Regions from separate parts of the Kitasatospora sp. NPDC093806 genome, predicted to be linked through region 2. Evidence: riboswitches for the same ligand, from Rfam matches in the RefSeq annotation. Region 2 holds a riboswitch; the other holds the start of a gene.

Region 1 (10,462 bases), on a different contig from region 2:
CGAACGGGTCGCTGTTGACCAGGCTGTTGTCGTCGGCGACGGCCTCGTTGACCTCGACGACCTCACCGGTGACCGGCGAGTACAGGTCGCTGACCGACTTGGTGGACTCCAGCTCGCCACAGGTCTCGCCGGCCTCGACGGTGTCGCCGACCTCGGGGAGCTGCACGTACACGATGTCACCGAGGGCGTCGGCGGCGTGCTTGGTGATGCCGATCGTGGACACACCGTCGACGGCGGCGGTCAGCCACTCGTGCTCCTCGGTGTACTGCAGGTGCTGGGGGTTGCTCATGGCGTCATTCTCCAGGATGGGAAGCGGGTACGACGAAGCGGCCCGGCAGGCGGACGCGCCTCGCGAGGGAAACGTGGGGGACGGGCGTCAGCGGGCGCGCTTGTAGAACGGCAGCGCCACGACCTGGACCGGCTCGTGCTTGCCGCGCACGTCCACCGCGACGGTGGTGCCGGGGGCGGCGTGCGCCGCGTCCACGTAGGCGATCGCGATCGGCTTGCCCAGGGTGGGGGAGGGGGCGCCGGAGGTGATCCGGCCGATCGCGGTGCCGTCCGCGGCGACCACGGAGTACTCGGCGCGCGGCACCCGCTTGCCCTCGGAGACCAGGCCGACCAGCACCCGCGGCGGGTTGGCCTCGGCCTCGGCGGCGGCCTTCTCCAGGGCCTTGCGGCCGACGAAGGCGCCGTCGTTGGTGGTCTTGTCGAACCGGACGACCCGGCCCAGGCCGGCGTCGAACGGGGTCAGCTCGGTGGACAGCTCGTGGCCGTACAGCGGCATGCCGGCCTCCAGGCGCAGCGTGTCGCGGCAGGACAGGCCGCACGGGACCAGACCGCGCTCGGCGCCGGCCCCGGTCAGCGCCTGCCAGATCTGCTCGGCGTCGCCCGGGTTGCAGAAGATCTCGAAGCCGTCCTCGCCGGTGTAGCCGGTGCGGGCGAGCAGCACGTCGCGGCCGGCCACCTGGGCCGGGAGGATCGCGTAGTACTTCAGGCCGGGCAGGTCGGCCTCGGTGGTGTCGGCCAGGATCGCGGTGGACTCCGGGCCCTGGACGGCGATCAGCGCGTAGGTGTCGCGGTCGTCGGTGACGACGGCGTCGAAGTCCTTGGCGCGGGCGGTCAGCTCGTCCAGCACCAGCTGGGCGTTGGAGGCGTTGGCGACGACCAGGAAGGCGTCCTCGCGCAGGCGGTAGACGATCAGGTCGTCCAGGATGCCGCCGTCCTCGGCGCAGATCATGGTGTAGCGGGCGCGCAGCACGCCGAGCGCGGAGACGAAGCCGACCAGGGCGTGGTCCAGCATCTCGCCGGCCTGCGGGCCGCTGACGGTGATCTCGCCCATGTGGGAGAGGTCGAACAGACCGGCCTTGGTGCGGACGGCGAGGTGCTCCTCGCGCTCGCTGCCGTAGCGCAGCGGCATGTCCCAGCCGGCGAAGTCGGTCATGGTGGCGCCGAGGGCGCGGTGCAGCGCGTCGAGCGCGGTGAGGCGGAGGGACGACATGGCCAGGAACTCCTCGGTCGGGGCACTCAGGGGTGCACGCGCCGGGACCGGCCCCGCGTCGGGGTGGCGGACCCTGCGCGCGGGCATGCGGCGGCTGGGTCTCCCCATCTGTCGTCGAACCTGAGAGCTTCACCGCGTACTGCCCTGCAACAGGGACAGCATGGCGGCTTGCACCGTGGGTGGGCGGACGGCAGGGCCGTACGCCGCTTTCCAGATGTGCCTAACCCGTGCGGTAGGGGTGCCTGAGAGATTCCGGGGAGGACTTGCTCCTTCGGCGCCGGCTGTGCCGCCAGGACGGGGGCACTCCGGACTCTCCCGCGCGGGTTCGAGCGGCCGGTATGGAGTTAGCGGGGCCCGGGTGGTAGCCACCGCAGACGCGGACATCATGGCACGTCCGCGCGGATGAGGGGAGAGGGGGAGGGTGTGAGGAGGGCCAACCGGCCGGTGGCCGCTAGGCTGCGGGGCATCGGCGAGCAGAGGGCGGTACAGGGGCGCATGGGGTACCCGGTGGAGCAGCAGGGGTGGGGCGGACCGGAGTCGGCGCCGCCGGGCGGCGGGTGGCCCGCCAACGAGCTGGAGCAGGTGCTCACCGCCGCGCTCGGCGACCCGGGCGCGACCCCCCGGGTGATCGAGGTGCTGGCCCGCAGCCAGGTGTGGATCCCGCTGCCGGCCGGCGGCGACCCGCAGGGGCAGGCGCTGGACCTGCCGACCATCGAGCTGGCCGGCGACCCGTACGTGCCGGTCTTCTCCTCGCAGGAGGTGTTCGTCCAGCAGGCGCCGGGGATGGCGTTCGCGGTCGCGCCGGTCTGGGAGTTCGCCCGCGGCCTGCCGCTGGGCGTGGGCATCGCGGTCAACCCGGAGGCGGCGGTGGGGATCCCGGTGCCGCCGCAGGGGGTGGCCGAGCTGCGCCGCGGGCCGCGCGAGGACCGCTGGGACGCCGCCCCGGACGCGCCGGGCGGCGGCCGGGTGGCGCTGCGCGAGCCGGTGCCGGGTGAGGACCCGGAGCTGTTCCTGGCCGCCTGCCGGAGCGAACTGTCCGCCCTGCCCGGGGTGTTGACCGCGCGCCGGGCGCTGGCCAGTGTCGAGGGCGAGCCGACCGTGATGTTCGTGGGCGTCCAGCTGGACCCGCTGGCCCCGGCCGACCCGGGCGCGGTGAACGAGGCCCTGGGCCGGGCGCTGGGAACCGCGCCGCTGCCCGGCGGCGTCCACCTCGTACTGCTCGACCTCGCGGACGATCCGGTGGTCGACTGGTTGGCGAACCGGGTCGCCCCCTTCTACGTGCGGGGCTGAACGGGTAGGGGCCGTTCCGGGACGGGCCGGACCGGTCCCGACGCCGGCCGGTCGACGGCCGCCGGCGACGGTCGGGCGGCGCTCGGGCGGGGCCCGGGCGACGGGTCCGGTACGAACCCTGGCACGTCGGCGTGGCGGTGGTCGTCGGCGCCCCATAGGGTGCGTGCTGACGGCCGCGGGGCCGCCGGTGGCAGACGAGGAACGAAGAGGCGCAGCGAGGTGGGCGCATGAGTGCGGGATCGGTAGCTGGCGGTGCACCGGGGCCCTGGGGCCAGGCGCCCACCGGACGCCCGGATCCGGGCGCGCTGGAGCGCGCCCTGCGCGAGGTCGCGCCGGAGCGCTACGAGGCGTACGAGACGATGCTGCACGCCCTCGCCGAGGGGCAGGTCTGGATGCTGCTCTGGCACGGGACGCCGGGCAGCGCGGACGCCCAGTACGGGAACATGGAGATCAGCGGTCACGGCTACGCGCCGGCCGTCACCTCGCCCGAGCAGCTGGCGGCGTCCGGCTGGGCGCGGGCGCACGAGGTGATCTCCGGCCGGGAGATCGCGGCCTCGCTGTACCGGTCGCGCTGGGGGCTGTGGCTGAACCCGCACGCCCCGGGCGGCGGGGTCGGCGTGCCGTGGGCGGACCTGCGGCGGGTCGCGGCGGGCCTGGACCGGCTGCCGGCCGGGCCGTTGAAGCTGAGCGAGCCGCAGGTGCCGGCGCAGCAGTTCTTCGCGCTGCTGGAGCGGCAGGCGGCCGAGGTGCGCGCGGTCCGGGCGCTGCGCCGGGCCTGGGTGCGGCCGTCGGTGGGCGAACCGTACCTGGCCATCGGCCTGGAGCTGTACGAGAGTTCGGCGCCCACGGTGGAGGCCGTGCGGGCGCTGATGCAGCGGGCGATCGCGGTGGCGCCGGAGGGGCTGGCGGTCTCGACGGTGGCGATGGCGGACGAGTTCGACCCGGTGGCGCTCTGGATGCGGGCCAACGCGCGCCCGTTCTACGACCGGGAGGCGGCGGGCCACGGCCGGCCGCAGACGGGTCCGTACCCGCCGGTGCCGCCGCCGCCCTACGCCTCGCAGCAGGGGCCGGGGTACGGCTACGGCACCCAGCCGCCGGCGCCGAGCTGGCCGGGGCAGCAGCCGCCGCCGCAGCAGCCGTGGCCGGGCTATTCCGGTCGCTGAACGGCCGTTGATCGGGCGCCGATCGGGCGCCGATCGGGCGTGATCGGACGAAGTCACCAAATACCCGCCATTGAAACCGGTTTGACGACAAGTCAGGCCGGTTTCGACGTTTTCCGGACGAACTCACGGAAGTGGCTGGCAGACATATTGACATGACTGCTACAGCTGTGTGAAGAGGCTTATGCCGAAGATCCGGGAGGTGCATGTCCGCAGATCACAGTTGGGCATCTGTCGGTTGTCAGGGCTGGCGCAAGCCAGTTCGGATGGCAGAGAGTTCTGCAACAGCCCACCGCGCGTGGTTGGCGCCTCACAAAGGCGAACGCGCTGGCGGACCGCATGATCCACGTGACGCCCATCCCGCGTGGCAGCAGTACTGAGCACGTCGTACCGCTGGGAATCCTCCCGCACCCGCACTTCCGCACCCAAGCACGTCCGCACCAGCCGTACCGCCGATCCCGGCGCCCGGCACCCGTGGGCCGGCCACCGTCGGCGAGGGGACCGAACTGACCATGACCGCACCCATCAAGACGGCCGGCAACGCACCGGAGGCAGACGCCGCCGCGAGCCCGGCCAAGAGAATCGAAGGCCGCTCGCTCGGCCAGATCGCCTGGACCCGTTTCAAACGGGACAAGGCCGCCGTCGCCGGCGGCGTCGTGGTGATCCTGCTGATCCTGCTCGCCGTGCTGGCCAAGCCGATCGAATCGGTCTTCGGCCTCGACCCCGACGCCCTCAACCAGGACCTGCTGGACGCCAACCTCGGCGGCCTGCCGCTGGGCGACTGGGGCGGCATGAGCTGGGACCACCCGCTCGGCCTCGACCCACTGCAGGGCCGTGACCTGCTCGCCCGCGTCATCGAGGGCTCCTGGGTCTCCCTGCTGGTCGCCTTCGGCGCGACCCTGCTGTCCAACACCATCGGCGTGGTGCTCGGCGTGATGGCCGGCTACTACGGCGGCTGGGTGGACACCCTGATCAGCCGGGTGATGGATGTCTTCCTCGCCTTCCCGCTGCTGCTCTTCGCGATCGCGATCTCGGCCTCGCTCCAGGGCGGCGCGTTCGGCCTGCACGGCCTCCCGCTGCACATCGGCGTGCTGATCTTCGTGATCGGCTTCTTCAACTGGCCCTACATGGGCCGGATCGTGCGCGGCCAGACCCTCTCGCTGCGCGAGCGCGAGTTCGTCTACGCGGCCCGCAGCCTGGGCGCCCGGGGGCCGTTCATCCTCTTCAAGGAACTGCTGCCGAACCTGGTCGGTCCGATCCTGGTCTACTCGACCCTGCTGATCCCGACCAACATCCTCTTCGAGGCCGGCCTCAGCTTCCTCGGCGTCGGCATCCAGGCCCCCCAGGCCTCCTGGGGCGGGATGCTCAACGACGCGATCAAGTACTACCAGGTGGACCCCCAGTACATGGTGGTCCCCGGTCTGGCGATCTTCCTCACCGTGCTCGCCTTCAACCTGCTCGGCGACGGGCTGCGTGACGCCCTCGATCCCAAGAGCAACTGACCCAGCGTCAGTACTCCTCGTTCAGCCACCACTTCCTCAAGGGGTTGATCTCACCCATGCGTAGGTCCCGTACCGTCGCGTTGACCGCCGCGGCCGCCGCCGCGGTCCTGGTCGTCACCGGTTGTTCGTCCGACAAGAAGAGCGACGACCCCAAGTCCACCGCCACCGGCAGCAGCGCGGCCGGCACCGGCGGCGCCACCGGCGCCGACGCGGGCACCAAGGGCATCGTCAACGCCTCGGACAAGAAGGGCGGCACCGTCACGTACGAGATGCGTGGCACGCCGGACTCGCTCGACCCCGGCAACACGTACTACGCGTACATCTACAACTTCTCGCGCCTGTACGCCCGTCCGCTCACCACCTTCCAGCCGGGCGCCGGCGCGGACGGCCAGAAGCTCGTCCCGGACCTGGCCGAGTCGATGGGCAAGCCCAGCGCGGACGGCCTGAGCTGGACGTACAAGCTGCGCGCGGGCCTGAAGTACGAGGACGGCACGCCGATCACCTCGAAGGACGTCAAGTACGCCGTCCTGCGCTCCAACTTCGCGCCGGAGGTCAACTCCAACGGCCCGTCGTACTTCAAGGAGCTGCTGGTCGACAACGACAAGCCGTACGAGGGCCCGTACAAGGACAAGGAGGGCGACCTCAAGTCCATCGAGACCCCGGACGACCTCACCATCGTCTTCCACCTGAAGCACGCCTTCGCGGACTTCGACTACCTGGTCTCCGCCCCGCAGACGGCGCCGGTCCCGAAGGAGAAGGACACCGGCTCCACCTACGTGAAGCACGTGATGTCCTCGGGCACCTACAAGTTCGAGAGCTACGAGGACGGCAAGCAGGCCGTCCTGGTCCCGAACACCAACTGGGACAAGGCGAGCGACCCGATCCGGAAGCAGCTTCCGGACAAGATCGTGCTCAAGATGAACATCGAGCAGTCCACCATCGACAAGGACCTGCTCGCCGGGAACGCCCAGGTCGACCTGGTCGGCGCCGGCGTCGACCAGCAGACCCAGGCGAAGATCCTCCAGGACCCGAAGCTCAAGGCGCAGACCGACAACGCCTTCGGCGGCCGTCTGGTCTACACCGCGATCAACAGCCAGGTCGCGCCGTTCGACAACGTCGAGTGCCGCAAGGCCGTCCAGTACGCGATCGACAAGGTCTCGGTGCAGACCGCCATCGGCGGCCCGATCCGCGGCGCGGTGGCCAACACCGTCCTCCCGCCGGACGTCCCGGGCCACGAGGACTTCAACACGTACCAGACCAAGGACAACAAGGGCGACGAGGCCAAGGCCAAGGAAGCCCTGAAGGCCTGCGGCAAGCCGGACGGCTTCAACACCGTGCTGACCGCCCGCACCGAGCGCGCCCCCGAGATCGCCGCCGCGACCTCGATCCAGGCCGCGCTGAAGAAGGTCGGCATCAACGCCGAGATCCAGCAGTACCCGCAGGGCAAGTACTTCTCCGACCACGTGGGCGTCCCGGCGTTCAACAAGGAGAAGAACATCGGTCTGATGATGATGCAGTGGGGCGCCGACTGGCCGACCGGCTACGGCTTCCTGCAGCAGATCACCGACGGCCGCGCGGTCAAGGCCTCCGGCAACAACAACCTCGCCGAGCTGAACGACCCCGAGGTCAACAAGCTGCTGGACGAGGCCGCGGTCAACACCGACCGCGCGGCGCGCGAGAAGATCTACGCCCAGATCGACAAGAAGGTCATGGACTCGGCCGTCTACGTGCCGCTGACCTACTTCAAGGTCTTCCTGTACCGCCCGGACAGCGCCACCAACCTGGTCTCCACGCCGGCCTTCTCGGGTGAGTACGACTACCTGAACATCGGCTCCGCCAAGTAAGAGCCTGGCTCCGCATCCCTGAAGGCAGGTGAAGGCAGCGGCGCCCGCCACCGTCCGGGGTCGTCCGGACGGTGGCGGGCCGCCGGAGCCGCCCAACTGTGTTTGCCTACATCATCCGCAGGACGTTGGCCGCCGTGGTGCTGCTGCTGGTGGTCAGCGCGGTCACCTTCGCGATCTTCTTCCTGCTCCCGCGCCTGGCCGGTGAGACCACCGACCAGCTGGCCGCTCAGTACATCGGGAAGAACCCCTCCCCTGAGGCGATCGCGGCGATCAAGAAGAACCTCGGCTTCGACCAGCCGCTGTACACCCAGTACTGGAACTTCCTGAAGGCGCTGGTCACCGGCGCCGAGTACAAGTTCGGCCCGGAACCGGCCACCTGCCACGTACCGTGCTTCGGCTACTCGTTCAAGAACCACCTGGAGGTCTGGCCGGAGCTCACCAAGCGCATCCCGGTCACCATCTCGCTGGCCATCGGCGCGGCGGTGATCTGGCTGATCTCCGGTGTCACCACCGGCGTCGTCTCCGCGCTCAAGCCCCGCTCGATCTTCGACCGGCTCTCCATGGGCATCGCCCTGGCAGGCGTCTCGCTGCCGGTCTTCTTCACCGGCGCGCTGCTGCTCACGCTCTTCAGCTACGAGTGGCCGATCCTGGACAACCTCCAGTACGTCAACTTCACCGACGACCCGCTGATGTGGGCCCGCAACCTGATCCTGCCGTGGATCTCGCTGGCCTTCCTCTACTCCGCGCTCTACGCCCGGCTCACCCGCGCCGGGATGCTGGAGACGATGAGCGAGGACTACATCCGCACCGCCCGGGCCAAGGGCCTGGCCGAGCGGAAGGTCGTCGTTCGGCACGGCCTGCGCGCCGCGCTGACCCCGGTCGTCACCATCTTCGGCATGGACCTCGGCCTGCTGCTCGGCGGCGCGCTCATCACCGAGCAGGTCTTCTCGCTCCAGGGCGTCGGCTTCTTCGCGGTCTCCGCGATCACCGACAACGACCTGCCGAAGATCCTCGGCGTGACCCTGCTCGCCGCGTTCTTCATCGTCCTCTGCAACCTCGTGGTTGACCTCCTGTACGCCGCTGTCGACCCCCGGGTGAGGCTGTCGTGACCGAGCTCCAGAAGACCCCGGCCGAGGCCGGGGCACCGGCCCCGGCGGACGCCTTCCTGTCCGTCCGGGACCTGCGGATCCACTTCGACACCGACGACGGCCTGGTCCGCTCGGTCGACGGGGTCAGCTTCGACCTCGCCAAGGGCCGCACCCTCGGCATCGTCGGCGAGTCCGGCTCCGGCAAGTCCGTCACCTCGCTCGGCATCATGGGCCTGCACCGCTCCAAGCGGGCCCGGATCAGCGGCGAGATCTGGCTGGACGGCGAGGAGCTCGTCGCGGCCGGCCCCGACCGGGTCCGCGAACTGCGCGGCCGGCAGCTGGCGATGATCTTCCAGGACCCGCTGACCGCGATGCACCCCTACTACACCGTCGGCGCGCAGATCGTCGAGGCGTACCGGGTGCACCACCCGCAGGCCAGCAAGAAGCAGGCCCGGACCCGCGCCATCGAGATGCTCGACCGGGTCGGCATCCCGCAGCCCGACCGCCGGGTCGACGACTACCCGCACCAGTTCTCCGGCGGCATGCGCCAGCGCGCCATGATCGCCATGGCGCTGGTCAACGACCCCTCGCTGCTGATCGCCGACGAGCCCACCACCGCCCTGGACGTCACCGTCCAGGCGCAGATCCTGGACCTCATCCGCGACCTCCAGCAGGAGTTCGGCTCGGCCGTCATCATCATCACCCACGACCTCGGGGTGGTCGCCGAGCTCGCCGACGACATCCTGGTCATGTACGGCGGCAAGTGCGTCGAGCGCGGCCCAGCCGAGACCCTCTTCGACGCGCCCGAGCACCCCTACACCTGGGGCCTGCTGGGCTCGATGCCGCGCCTCGACCGGGAGCTCCAGGACCGGCTCGTCCCGGTCAAGGGCACCCCGCCGAGCCTCATCAACGTGCCGTCCGGCTGCGCGTTCCACCCGCGCTGCCCCTACGCCGAACTCACCGGCGGGCGCTCCACCGGCGAGGTCCCGGTCCTCACCGAGGCCACGCCCGGACACCACGCCGCCTGCCACCTCGCGGCCGCCGACCGGCACCGCATCTTCGCCGAAGAGATCGCGCCCCGGCTGTGAGCCCGGCCTCGGCTGAGAGCCAGGCTCCGTACGTGAGCCCGGCCTCGTACCACCTTTCTGGAGAGAACCGATGACGGACACCAAGGCGGCGGCCATCCCTGCACCGACGCCCGCCTCCGACCGGCAACCGCTGCTCCGGGTGGCCGGTCTGACGCGGCACTTCCCGATCCACAGCGGCCTGATGCGGCGCCAGACCGGCGCCGTCCGGGCGGTCGACGGCATCGACTTCACCGTCAACGCCGGCGAGACCCTGGGCGTCGTCGGCGAGTCCGGCTGCGGCAAGTCGACGATGGGCCGGCTGGTCACCCGGCTCGACGAGCCCACCGGCGGGACGATCGAGTTCGAGGGCACCGACATCACCCACCTGGGCGTCGGCGCGATGCGGCCGCTGCGCCGCGACATCCAGATGATCTTCCAGGACCCGTACTCCTCGCTGAACCCGCGGCACACCGTCGGCACCATCGTCGGCGCCCCGTTCAAGCTGCAGAAGGCCGAACCGGCCGGCGGGATCAAGAAGGCCGTCCAGGAGCTGCTGGAGCTGTGCGGGCTCAGCCCCGAGCACTACAACCGCTACCCGCACGAGTTCTCCGGCGGCCAGCGCCAGCGCATCGGCATCGCCCGGGCGCTCGCCCTGCGGCCCAAGATGATCGTCGCGGACGAGCCGGTCTCCGCGCTCGACGTCTCCATCCAGGCCCAGGTCGTCAACCTGCTCGACGACCTCCAGCAGGAGCTCGGCCTGACCTACCTGATCATCGCGCACGACCTCTCGGTGGTCCGGCACGTCTCCGACCGGGTCGCCGTGATGTACCTCGGCAAGATCGTCGAGATCGCCGACCGGGACTCGCTCTACTCCGCCCCGATGCACCCGTACACCAACGCGCTGATGTCCGCGGTGCCGGTCCCCGACCCGCGCCGCAAGCAGCAGGGCGGCCGCGAGCGGATCCTGCTCAAGGGCGACGTCCCCTCGCCGATCAACCCGCCCAGCGGCTGCC
Region 2 (10,462 bases):
GTGACGCCGTTCGCGGTGCCGTCGGCGCTGCCGGTGCCGTTCGGCGGGGCCGTGCCGGTGGTGCCGGTGACGCTGTTGGCGGTGGTGCCGAAGTCGAGGTCGGCGGGCTCGGACCCGGAGCCGTCCCCCGCCGAGGGGTGGCCGTCCGCCGGGGTGTCCAGCCCGTAGTAGCGGTAGAGCTGGAGCTCCTGGGCGGGCGACAGGTGCTGGCCCACGCCGAAGTCCGGTGAGTCCTTCACCAGCGACTTGTCGTACGGCACCCGCAGCTCCTCACCGGAGAACTCGCTCGTGGTCAGGGGGACGAAGGCGTCCCGGCCGAAGATGCCGGTCCGGACGGCGGCCCACTCGGGCCGGCCGGTGGCGTCGTCCAGGTACACCTCGTCGATGGTGCCGATCTTGTCCCCGTTTCGGTCGACCGCCTTGTGGCCGATGAGGTCCCGGGGGTCGATATCGGTCTGCACTCTTTCCTCCCGTGCGCTGATCCCTGTGTGATCCTGCGGAACCCCCAACGGAACTCCCACCGGACGGCGGCCGGACCGTCCGTCCGGTCGGCCACTTCATATGAAATGCCATGAACCGGACGCCCGGGAGCGGTACTGGGCCGGTCGAGCCCGAAGTTGCGCCGTCCGGGGCGCCGGTCCGGTCACGGGTGAAGCGGTCGAGTGACCTGACGCACCCGTGATCGGCGGGCCTCCCGCTGGTACCCTGGGCGCGACCGCCGAGCCCGCTCGGGAGAGTCCTCGGCAGCGGAAACCGCTGGTCGGGGCGCCGAAGGAGCAACTCCTCCCCGGAATCTCTCAGGCATCCGTACCGTGTGGGATAGGTCACTCTGGAAAGCAGGGCAGGACCGCGGGCGAGGGAGCCGGCGGACACCATCCTCACCGACGGTGCAAGCCGGCGGGGCGTCCCACGGCGCCCCGTGCGGGCGAAGCTCTCAGGTCCCGATGACAGAGGGGGAGGCCTGTCGGGTTCGTCCGACCGGGTCACTCCGCTGTTGTCCGCAGCGGCGAGTCCGGCGTGCGCACCCCCGCCGGTCCGTGACCAGGAGGCCTCGACCACCATGAACGCCCAGCCGAACTCGGGACGCCCCACCACCCCCGCGACCCTCACCGAGCTCGAACAGGCCAGCCCCTTCGAGAACCGGCACATCGGCCCCGACGCCGCCGCGCAGGAGAAGATGCTGGCCCAGGTCGGTTACGGCTCGCTGGACGAGCTGGCCACCGCCGCCGTTCCCGAGGCGATCCGCTCGATCACCGCGCTGGACCTGCCCGCCGGCCGCAGCGAGGCCGAGGTCCTCGCCGAGCTGCGCGAGCTGGCCGGCCGCAACACCGTGCTCCAGCCGATGATCGGCCTGGGCTACTACGGCACCTTCACCCCGCCGGTGATCCTGCGCAACGTCATGGAGAACCCGGCCTGGTACACCGCCTACACCCCGTACCAGCCGGAGATCTCGCAGGGCCGCCTGGAGGCGCTGCTCAACTTCCAGACCCTGGTCGCCGACCTGACCGGCCTGCCCACCTCCGGCTCGTCCCTGCTGGACGAGGGCACCGCGGCCGCCGAGGCGATGGCCCTGGCCCGCCGCGTCACCAAGGTCAAGGGCGGTGTCTTCCTGGTCGACGCCGAGACCCTGCCGCAGACCATCGCGGTGATCAACACCCGCGCCGTGCCGACCGGTGTCGAGGTCGTCGTCGCCGACCTGTCCGCGGGCATCCCGGCCGAGATCGCCGAGCGCGGCGTCTTCGGCGTGCTGCTCCAGTACCCCGGCGCCACCGGTGTGGTCCGCGACCTCGCCCCGGTGATCGAGCAGGCCCACGGCCTGGGCGCGATCGTCGCGGTCGCCGCCGACCTGCTCGCGCTCACCCTGCTGAAGTCCCCGGGCGCGCTCGGCGCCGACATCGCCTGCGGCACCTCGCAGCGCTTCGGCGTCCCGATGGGCTTCGGCGGCCCGCACGCCGGCTACCTCGCGGTGCGCGCCGAGTACGCCCGCTCGCTGCCCGGCCGTCTGGTCGGCGTCTCCGTCGACGCCGACGGCAACCGCGCCTACCGCCTGGCCCTGCAGACCCGCGAGCAGCACATCCGCCGCGAGAAGGCCACCAGCAACATCTGCACCGCCCAGGTGCTGCTCGCCGTGATGGCCTCGATGTACGCCGTCTACCACGGCCCGGACGGCCTGGCCGACATCGCCCGCCGCACCCACCGCTACGCCGCCGCGCTCGCCGAGGGCCTGAAGGCCGGCGGCGTCGAGCTGCTGCACGGCGAGTTCTTCGACACCGTCACCGCGGTCGTCCCCGGCCGCGCCGCGGAGATCGCCGCCGCCGCCCGCGCCAACGGCGTCAACGTGTACCAGGACGGCGCGGACCGGATCTCGGTCTCCGCCGACGAGACCACCACCCGCGAGCACCTGGCCGCCGTCTGGGCCGCGTTCGGCGTCGAGGGCGTCGAGGTGGCGGAGGGCGCCGACGCGCTGCCCGCCGCGCTGCTGCGCGAGGACGAGTACCTGACCCACCCGGTCTTCCACAGCCACCGCTCGGAGACCGCCATGCTGCGCTACCTGCGCCGCCTGTCGGACCGGGACTACGCGCTGGACCGCGGCATGATCCCGCTGGGCTCCTGCACCATGAAGCTCAACGCGACCACCGAGATGGAGTCGGTGACCTGGCCGGAGTTCGGCCAGCTGCACCCCTTCGCGCCGGTCGACCAGGCCGCGGGCTTCCTCACCCTGATCCGCGGGCTGGAGCAGCAGCTGGTCGAGGTGACCGGCTACGACGCGGTCTCCATCCAGCCGAACGCCGGTTCCCAGGGCGAGCTGGCCGGCCTGCTGGCCGTCCGCGCCTACCACCACGCCAACGGCGACACCCAGCGCGACGTCTGCCTGATCCCCTCCTCGGCGCACGGCACCAACGCCGCCTCCGCGGTGATGGCCGGCATGCGCGTGGTCGTGGTCAAGACCCTGGTCGACGGCGACGTCGACGTCGAGGACCTCAAGGCCAAGATCGAGCAGCACCGCGACAGCCTCTCGGTGCTGATGGTCACCTACCCGTCCACCCACGGTGTGTACGAGACCCAGATCACCGAGATCTGCGGCCTGGTGCACGAGGCCGGCGGCCAGGTGTACGTCGACGGCGCCAACCTGAACGCGCTGGTCGGCCTGGCCAAGCCGGGCAAGTTCGGTGCGGACGTCTCGCACCTGAACCTGCACAAGACCTTCTGCATCCCGCACGGCGGCGGCGGCCCGGGCGTCGGCCCGGTGGCGGTCCGCGCGCACCTCGCGCCGTACCTGCCGAACCACCCGCTGCAGGCGGAGGCCGGTCCGGCCACCGGTGTCGGCCCGATCTCGGCCGCACCGTGGGGCTCGGCGGGCATCCTGCCGATCTCCTGGTCGTACGTCCGACTGATGGGCGGCGAGGGCCTCAAGCGCGCCACCCAGGTCGCGGTGCTGAACGCCAACTACATCGCCAAGCGGCTGGCCCCGCACTTCCCGGTGCTCTACACCGGCCCCGGCGGCCTGGTGGCGCACGAGTGCATCATCGACCTGCGCCCGCTGACCAAGGACACCGGCGTCACGGTGGACGACATCGCCAAGCGCCTGATCGACTACGGCTTCCATGCCCCGACCATGTCCTTCCCGGTGGCCGGCACGCTGATGATCGAGCCGACCGAGTCCGAGGACCTGCACGAGATCGACCGCTTCTGCGACGCGATGATCGAGATCCGCGGCGAGATCGACAAGGTCGGCTCGGGCGAGTGGGCCGCCGAGGACAACCCGCTGCGCAACGCCCCGCACACCGCCGCCACCCTGGCCGGCGACTGGGCGCACGGCTACTCGCGGCAGGAGGCGGTCTTCCCGGCCGGCGTGAACCCGGCGGACAAGTACTGGCCGCCGGTCAGCCGGATCGACGGCGCGTACGGCGACCGCAACCTGGTCTGCTCCTGCCCGCCGCTGGACGAGTACGGCGTCTGAGCACATCCGTCCGCCTGAGCGCGGACACGGCAGGGCCCCGGCGGATCTCCCGCCGGGGCCCTGCCCGCTGTCGGTCCCCCGTGCGCGGCCGCGCGCCGCTCGGCGGGGGGTCAGACCGCGCTGACGGCCGGGCGGCGCGGGGCGATCACCCGGCCGTCGGGCAGCAGCTCTCCGGTGTCCTCGAACAGCAGGACGCCGTTGCAGAGCAGGCTCCACCCCTGCTCCGGGTGGCAGGCCACCGGGACGGCGGCCTCGCGGTCCTCGGACTCGGCCGACGGACACTCAGGACGGTGCTGGCACATGGGCGTACCCTCGCTTCGCTCTGCGATCCTCCCCGTGACGCGGTGCCGGCGGATGACCGTCGGGCGCCGCCGCGGTGGTCGGATTCTGCCCGGCGCCGGGCCAGGTGTGGTCCGGCGCTCAAGTGGGTAGGACAGGAGGTCCTTCCACGCTGGTTCCCAGTGTCGGCATCCGGGGACGCGTGCGCAGCGATTTCGTGACATGCGCCACAACCCCCGGGTAGAGATCACCCGTTCAGGTGGTCCGGGGCCGGAAACGGCACCGGACGGGTCATCCGGCGGACGGCCCGTTCGGGCCATGCCGGATGACCCGCCCGGGTGGCGGCCGGTCGGGCGGCGCGGGTTCGCGGTTCGGGAGCCGGGGGTCAGGGCTCGGAGGTCAGGACCCGGGCTCCGGGGCTCGCGGCCCGGCGATCAGGGGGAGCCGAGCAGCAGCGGGCGCGCGATCGGGGTCCGGGCCAGCACCGGCAGCAGCTCGGCGGCCGGGTGGGCGCGGTGCGCGGTGACCCCGAGCGGCGCCGGCGCCAGCGGGATCAGCAGGTCGCCGCCGGGTCCGCCGTCCGGGCTGTGCAGCCACAGGGCCGTCGCGTACTGGCCCGGGAAGGTCAGCAGCCGGGGCTGGCAGCGGGACCGGCTGGACTGGGCGAGCTGCCAGGCCTGGCGCAGTGCCCGGACCGTCGAGTCCAGGTAGGGCCCGGCGGTGAAGTGCGAGAAGGTGTGCCCCTCGGACCCCTGCACCACCTCGGCCGCGGCGGCCACCTCGGTGCCGTCCTTGACGAGGAAGCGCCAACCCGTCCGCCGGGCGGCGGCGAGGTCGGCCCGCGGCCCGTCCAGCACGTGGACGGCCAGCGGATGTGCGGGGAGCAGCGGCCCGGTCGGATGGCGCAGCGCGGCGGCGGCGGGCTGGCGCAGCGCGGTCTCCGAGTCGAGCGCGGCGAGGACCGCGCGCAGGGCACTGGGCGGGGGCTGGGGGGTCTGCAGAGTCATGGCAAGGTCGCCTCTCCGTGCGAGATCGGCGTGCGAGTGCGCGGCATACCGGCATGGCGTGGTGCGTCGGCGGTGACGGGACCTGGGCCTTGTCCGGTTGGGCAGGATCGCGGTGCCGGCGCGGCCTTCGTCGTCGTTGACGGTGGTCTCGCGGCGATGGCGGGCCGGGCCGTGGCGCAGTGCGAATTCTACTCGAACAGGTGCACAGGGTGACCTGTTTATCACAGGCGGTGGCGCCGGGCAAGTCGGCAGATGAGCTGAAACGGCATCAGTTTCCTTGCAATGCAAGCCGTTCGAAGCGTTCGGGTATCGATCTTCGGGGTGGGCATGATGCTTGCACGGTCGCTCGGCCGGGCGGCCGAGGAGGAGGGGACCATGGGCGAGAAGGTCGTGGCGACTCGGGCTGAGCTGTCGGACCGGCAGATGTACCGCCGCAAGCTCCAGTCCTGCCTGGACGCGCTCGGCCGGATGCTGCGGGAGGACCGCTTCGACCGTCCGAGGGCCGTGATGGGCCTGGAGATCGAGCTCAACCTGGCCGACGAGCAGGGCCTGCCGGTGATGAACAACGCACAGGTGCTCACCGCGATCGGCTCCAGCGACTTCCAGACCGAGCTCGGCCGGTTCAACATCGAGGTCAACATCGCGCCGCACCCGCTGCGCGGTCATGTCTTCGAGGACCTGCGCGAGGAGATCGACACCGGGCTGCGCTACGCCGACCGGCGGGCCGGCGAGGCCGGCGCGCGGATCGTGATGGTGGGCATCCTGCCGACCCTGGAGCACGACCACACCGGGCTCGACTCGATGTCCCACAACCAGCGCTACAGCCTGCTCAGCGACCAGATCCTGGCCGCCCGGGGCGAGGACATCGCGCTGGACATCGAGGGGGTGGAACACCTCCAGCTGGAGTCGGTCACCATGGTCGCCGAGGCCGCCGCGACCTCGCTCCAGCTGCACCTCCAGGTCACCCCCGAGCGGTTCTCCTCGGTCTGGAACGCCGCCCAGGCGATCTGCGGGCCGCAGCTGGCGCTCGGCGCCAACTCGCCGTTCCTGTTCGGACGGGAGCTGTGGCGGGAGACCCGGCCGGTGCTCTTCCAGCAGGCCTGTGACACCCGTTCGGCGGAGCTCAAGGCGCAGGGCGTGCGCCCGATCACCTGGTTCGGCGAGCGCTGGGTGGACTCGGCGTACGACCTGTTCGAGGAGAACCTGCGGTACTTCCCGGCGCTGCTGCCGATCTGCGACGACGAGGACCCGGCCAAGGTGCTGGCCTCCGGCGGGGTGCCGCGGCTCGCCGAGATGCGGCTGCACAACGGCACCATCTACCGCTGGAACCGGCCGGTCTACGACGTCAGCGGCGGGGTGCCGCACCTGCGGGTGGAGAACCGGGCGCTGCCGGCCGGGCCGACCGTCGCCGACACGCTGGCCAACGCGGCGTTCTACTACGGCGTGGTGCGGGTGCTGGCCGAGCAGTCCCGGCCGATCTGGACCAGGCTGCCGTTCGAGCGGGCCGACGAGAACTTCCGGCAGGCCGCCCGGTACGGCGTCGACGCGGTCTTCCAGTGGCCGCGGCACGGCCGGGCCGGGCGCGGCGGCGGGCTGGGCACGGTGTCCGCGGTCGACCTGGTCCTCAACGAGCTGCTGCCGATGGCCCACCAGGGGCTGGACGCGTGGGGCGTGGAGCCGGCCGACCGGGACCGCTACCTCGGCATCATCGAGCAGCGCTGTCTGCGCCGCACCAACGGCGCCGCCTGGCAGAGCGCCACCTTCCACCGGCTGCGCGAGCAGTACGGGATGGACCGGCCGGCCGCGCTCGCCGCGATGACCCGGCGGTACATGGAGTACTCGCGCGGCGGCGAGCCGGTGCACACCTGGCCGGTGGGGTAGCGCGCGCCCTGGGGGAGGGTGGGCGGCGGTCCTGTGACAGGATGACCGCTCCGCCCGCCCACCGTCCGTGCTGGAGCACCCCGTGAGCACCGTCCCGACCGCCCCGGAGACCGCGCGGCCGAGCCGCCGGCTGCTCGGGGTGGAGCTGCTGACCGTCCTCGGCCTGTCCCTCGGGGCGAGCGGCGTCGGCGCGCTGATCAGCTTCGCCGGCTCCCTCACCGAGCCGCTCAAGCTGGGCCAGCAGGTCGCCACCCTGAACGGCTCGCGCGCGCCCGGCCGGCCCTGGCTCGACCTGGTCTGGCAGCTCTACTACATCGGCCGCGGGCTGATGCCGGTCGTCCTGGTCGGCTACCTGCTGGTGCGCGAGGGCGTGGCGCTGCGGGTGCTCGGCTTCGACCTCGGGCAGAAGCTTCGCGACCTCGGCCGGGGCGCGGCCGTCGCGGCGGCGATCGGCGGCTCGGGGCTGGCGCTGTACCTGGCCTCGCAGGCGGCCGGCTACAACCTGACGGTCGCGCCGTCCGGGCTGCCGGACGTCTGGTGGCGGATCCCGGTGCTGCTCGCCTCGGCCTGGCAGAACGCGATCCTGGAGGAGGTGGTCGTCCTCGGCTACCTGCTGCGCCGGCTGGGGCAGCTGGGCTGGTCCTGGCCGGCGATGCTGGTGGCGAGCTCGCTGCTGCGCGGCTCGTACCACCTGTACCAGGGGGTCGGCGGACTGGTCGGGAACATCGTGATGGGCGCGGTGTTCTGCCTGCTGTACCGGCGGTGGGGGCGGGTGATGCCGCTGGTGGTGGCGCACGCGCTGATCGACACGGTGGCGTTCGTCGGGTACGCGCTGCTGGCCGGGCACGTCAGCTGGCTGCCCACCGGCTGAGCGAGGACACCGCGCTTGGGCGCGGCGGGCGGGCCAGCAGCCGGTCCACGTGGTGGCGTTCGAGGCCCTGGCCGGGGTCGATCGGCAGCAGCAGGCGGTCCCGGCGCCAGAGCGCGTTGCGTCGCAGCCGCGGGGTGATGACGTCGTCGACCCAGGCGAACGGCCGGCCGGCCGCGTACCGCAGCAGGGGCGCCCACTTGGCGGCCGAGAACAGTTCCATCAGCGGGACGCGCGGATCGCCGGGCTGGGGGACGTAGCCGGCGAACCGGACCACCGGCAGCTCGGGCAGGCCGATCGCCGGGGCGATGTGGGTGTTGGCGTCCGCTTCCCAGGTGGTCGCCCAGGTGAGTTCGTAGACCTCGGCGAGTTCGCGCAGCCAGTCGCCGTGGCGGGTGGAGAGCAGCACGGTGTAGCCGAGCAGGGTGTGGGTGTCGAAGTCGTCCCCGGGGCCGGGGCAGACCGGGTTGAGCACCCCGTCGACGTCCAGGAACAGCAGTGGCTTCGGCATTCGGGCGCTCCCCGGGTCTCACGCGTCGTCACCTGGTCGGACGAGCCGCGGCCGCCGGTGGTTGCCCACCGGAGGGCGCGGACCGGGGCGCGCGGGGGCGCCGGGGCGGGTGGCGGCGGTCCGGGCGCCGGGTCAGCCACGTCAGTCGTGTCCAGTCAGTTCAGCCGGTTCAGCCGGTCGCGGCGGGGGCTGGGAGGGCTGGGGCCGGGGCGTCGGCGGGGCGCCGGGCGAGCCGGCGGACCTGCGGTTCCAGCAGCACGGCGGCGCTGAGCAGCAGGGAGACCACCGCGCAGGACCAGAGCGCGCCGGAGAGGCCGAGCAGGTCGGCGGCCGGGCCGGCCAGCGCGGTGCCGAGCGGGGCGAGTGAGAGCGAGCCGAGCTCGTCGTAGGCGGCGACCCGGGAGAACGCCTCGGCCGGGATCTCCTGCTGCAGCGCGATCATCCAGTTGACGCCGAAGACGGTGACCCCGACGCCGGACAGGAACATCGCCGAGGCCAGCACCGGCAGCGGGGCGGCCACCGCCAGCGCCAGCGCGGGCACGCCGAACAGGAAGACGCCCCAGTTGCCGACCAGCAGGATCCGGCGCGGCTGCCAGCGGGCCATCAGCAGGCCGGTGACGACCAGGCCGACGCCGAAGGCCGCCATCGCGAGCCCCCAGTCACGGGCCCCGCCGAGCCGTTCCTTGGCGACGGCCGGCCCGTACACCGACTCGACCGCGCTGACGCAGGCGACCAGCACCGAGAACTGGAGCACGATCACCCAGAGCCAGCGCCGGGAGGCGAACTCCTGCCAGCCCTCGCGCAGGTCGCGCAGCATGCCGCCGCCCTTGGCGGCGGGGGCGGTCGGGTCCTGCGGCTGGGGAGCCTGCGGTTCCAGCAGGAAGCGCAGGGCGGCGGCGGCCAGGAAGCAGACCGAGTCCAGGGCGAGCACCCAGCCGGGGCCGAGCCCGGCGGTCAGCGCGCCGCCGAGCGCGGCGCCGCCGATCTGCGAGCCGTTCAGGCCCATCCGGTACACCGAGAAGGCGCGGGCCGCGTGCTCCGGGGTGACGCTCTCCAGGATCATGCCGCCGGAGGCGGGGGAGAAGAAGGCGTAGCCGGCGCCGGCGCCGGCCGAGAGCAGCATCAACTGCCAGAGCGACGGTTCGCCGGCCAGCACGACGGCGGCCAGGGCGGCCTGCGAGACGGCGCTGAACAGGTTGGCGGCGACCATGACGTGGTGGCGCGGCAGCCGGTCGGCGAGCGCGCCGCCGATCATCAGGAGCAGGATGGTGGGCAGCAGCCGGGCGGCGGTGACGTAGCCGACGTCGGCGGTGGAGCCGCCGCCGTCCAGGATGGCGAAGGCGGTGGCGATCGGGGCGCCGGCGTTGCCGAGGCCGCTGATCACGGTGGCGGCGGTCTGGATCCGGAAGTTGCGGCTCGCCCAGGCGAAGCGGCCGGTCGGCGGGGGTGGGGGTGGGCTCTGCACCCCGTGACTATGCCGGGGCAGGTGGCCGGTGTCCATCCGATAAACGGACCGTGGTGTGGGGTGGGGCCGGAGGTGTCCCCGGTTCAGCCGAGGTGCGCCCAGAGGAAGGCCAGGGTGCGCCGCCAGGCGATCTCGGCCTGCAGCGGGTCGTAGGTGCCGAGCAGGTCCTCCTCGTTCATGAAGGCGTGCCCGGCCGGGTAGAAGTGGATCTCCGGGCGGACGTCGGTGGCCTCGCCGATCCGGATCGCCGCCTCGTCCACGGCGGCCATCGGGATCCAGCGGTCGTCCTCGCCGTAGTGGCCGAGCACGTGGGCGGTCAGGCCCCGGTACTCGAAGTCCGGGTCGGACGGCAGACCGTAGAACGGCACCGCGGCGGCCACCCGGTCGCCCTCGGCGGCGGCCAGCAGCAGGGCGAAGCCGCCGCCCATGCAGAAGCCGACCACCCCGACCGCGTCGCCGACCACGCCCTCCAGGCCGAGCAGCAGGTCGA

What was found. A riboswitch is a leader RNA that binds a small molecule or an ion and turns the genes downstream of it on or off. The one in region 2 is predicted to bind glycine.
Region 1: another riboswitch for glycine. It lies ahead of gcvT (glycine cleavage system aminomethyltransferase GcvT); the one in region 2 lies ahead of gcvP (aminomethyl-transferring glycine dehydrogenase).

What each region holds. Positions count from the first base shown of each region.
Region 1 is NZ_JBFBDO010000029.1:58,120-68,581, reverse strand. Features, by position in the region: gene gcvH (glycine cleavage system protein GcvH) at 1-289, opposite strand, end outside; gene gcvT (glycine cleavage system aminomethyltransferase GcvT) at 377-1,498, opposite strand; glycine riboswitch at 1,719-1,826, opposite strand; gene AB0N76_RS17075 (enhanced serine sensitivity protein SseB) at 1,994-2,788, shown strand; gene AB0N76_RS17070 (enhanced serine sensitivity protein SseB C-terminal domain-containing protein) at 3,148-3,951, shown strand; gene AB0N76_RS17065 (ABC transporter permease) at 4,461-5,450, shown strand; gene AB0N76_RS17060 (ABC transporter substrate-binding protein) at 5,507-7,294, shown strand; gene AB0N76_RS17055 (ABC transporter permease) at 7,393-8,403, shown strand; gene AB0N76_RS17050 (ABC transporter ATP-binding protein) at 8,400-9,470, shown strand; gene AB0N76_RS17045 (dipeptide ABC transporter ATP-binding protein) at 9,541-10,462, shown strand, end outside.
Region 2 is NZ_JBFBDO010000072.1:137-10,598, forward strand. Features, by position in the region: partial or broken gene AB0N76_RS27390 (PRC-barrel domain-containing protein) at 156-461, opposite strand; glycine riboswitch at 720-823, shown strand; gene gcvP (aminomethyl-transferring glycine dehydrogenase) at 1,061-3,961, shown strand; gene AB0N76_RS27400 (DUF5999 family protein) at 4,072-4,263, opposite strand; gene AB0N76_RS27405 (hypothetical protein) at 4,675-5,247, opposite strand; gene AB0N76_RS27410 (glutamate--cysteine ligase) at 5,623-7,128, shown strand; gene AB0N76_RS27415 (CPBP family intramembrane glutamic endopeptidase) at 7,211-7,999, shown strand; gene AB0N76_RS27420 (HAD domain-containing protein) at 7,977-8,507, opposite strand; gene AB0N76_RS27425 (MFS transporter) at 8,677-9,972, opposite strand; gene AB0N76_RS27430 (dienelactone hydrolase family protein) at 10,056-10,462, opposite strand, start outside.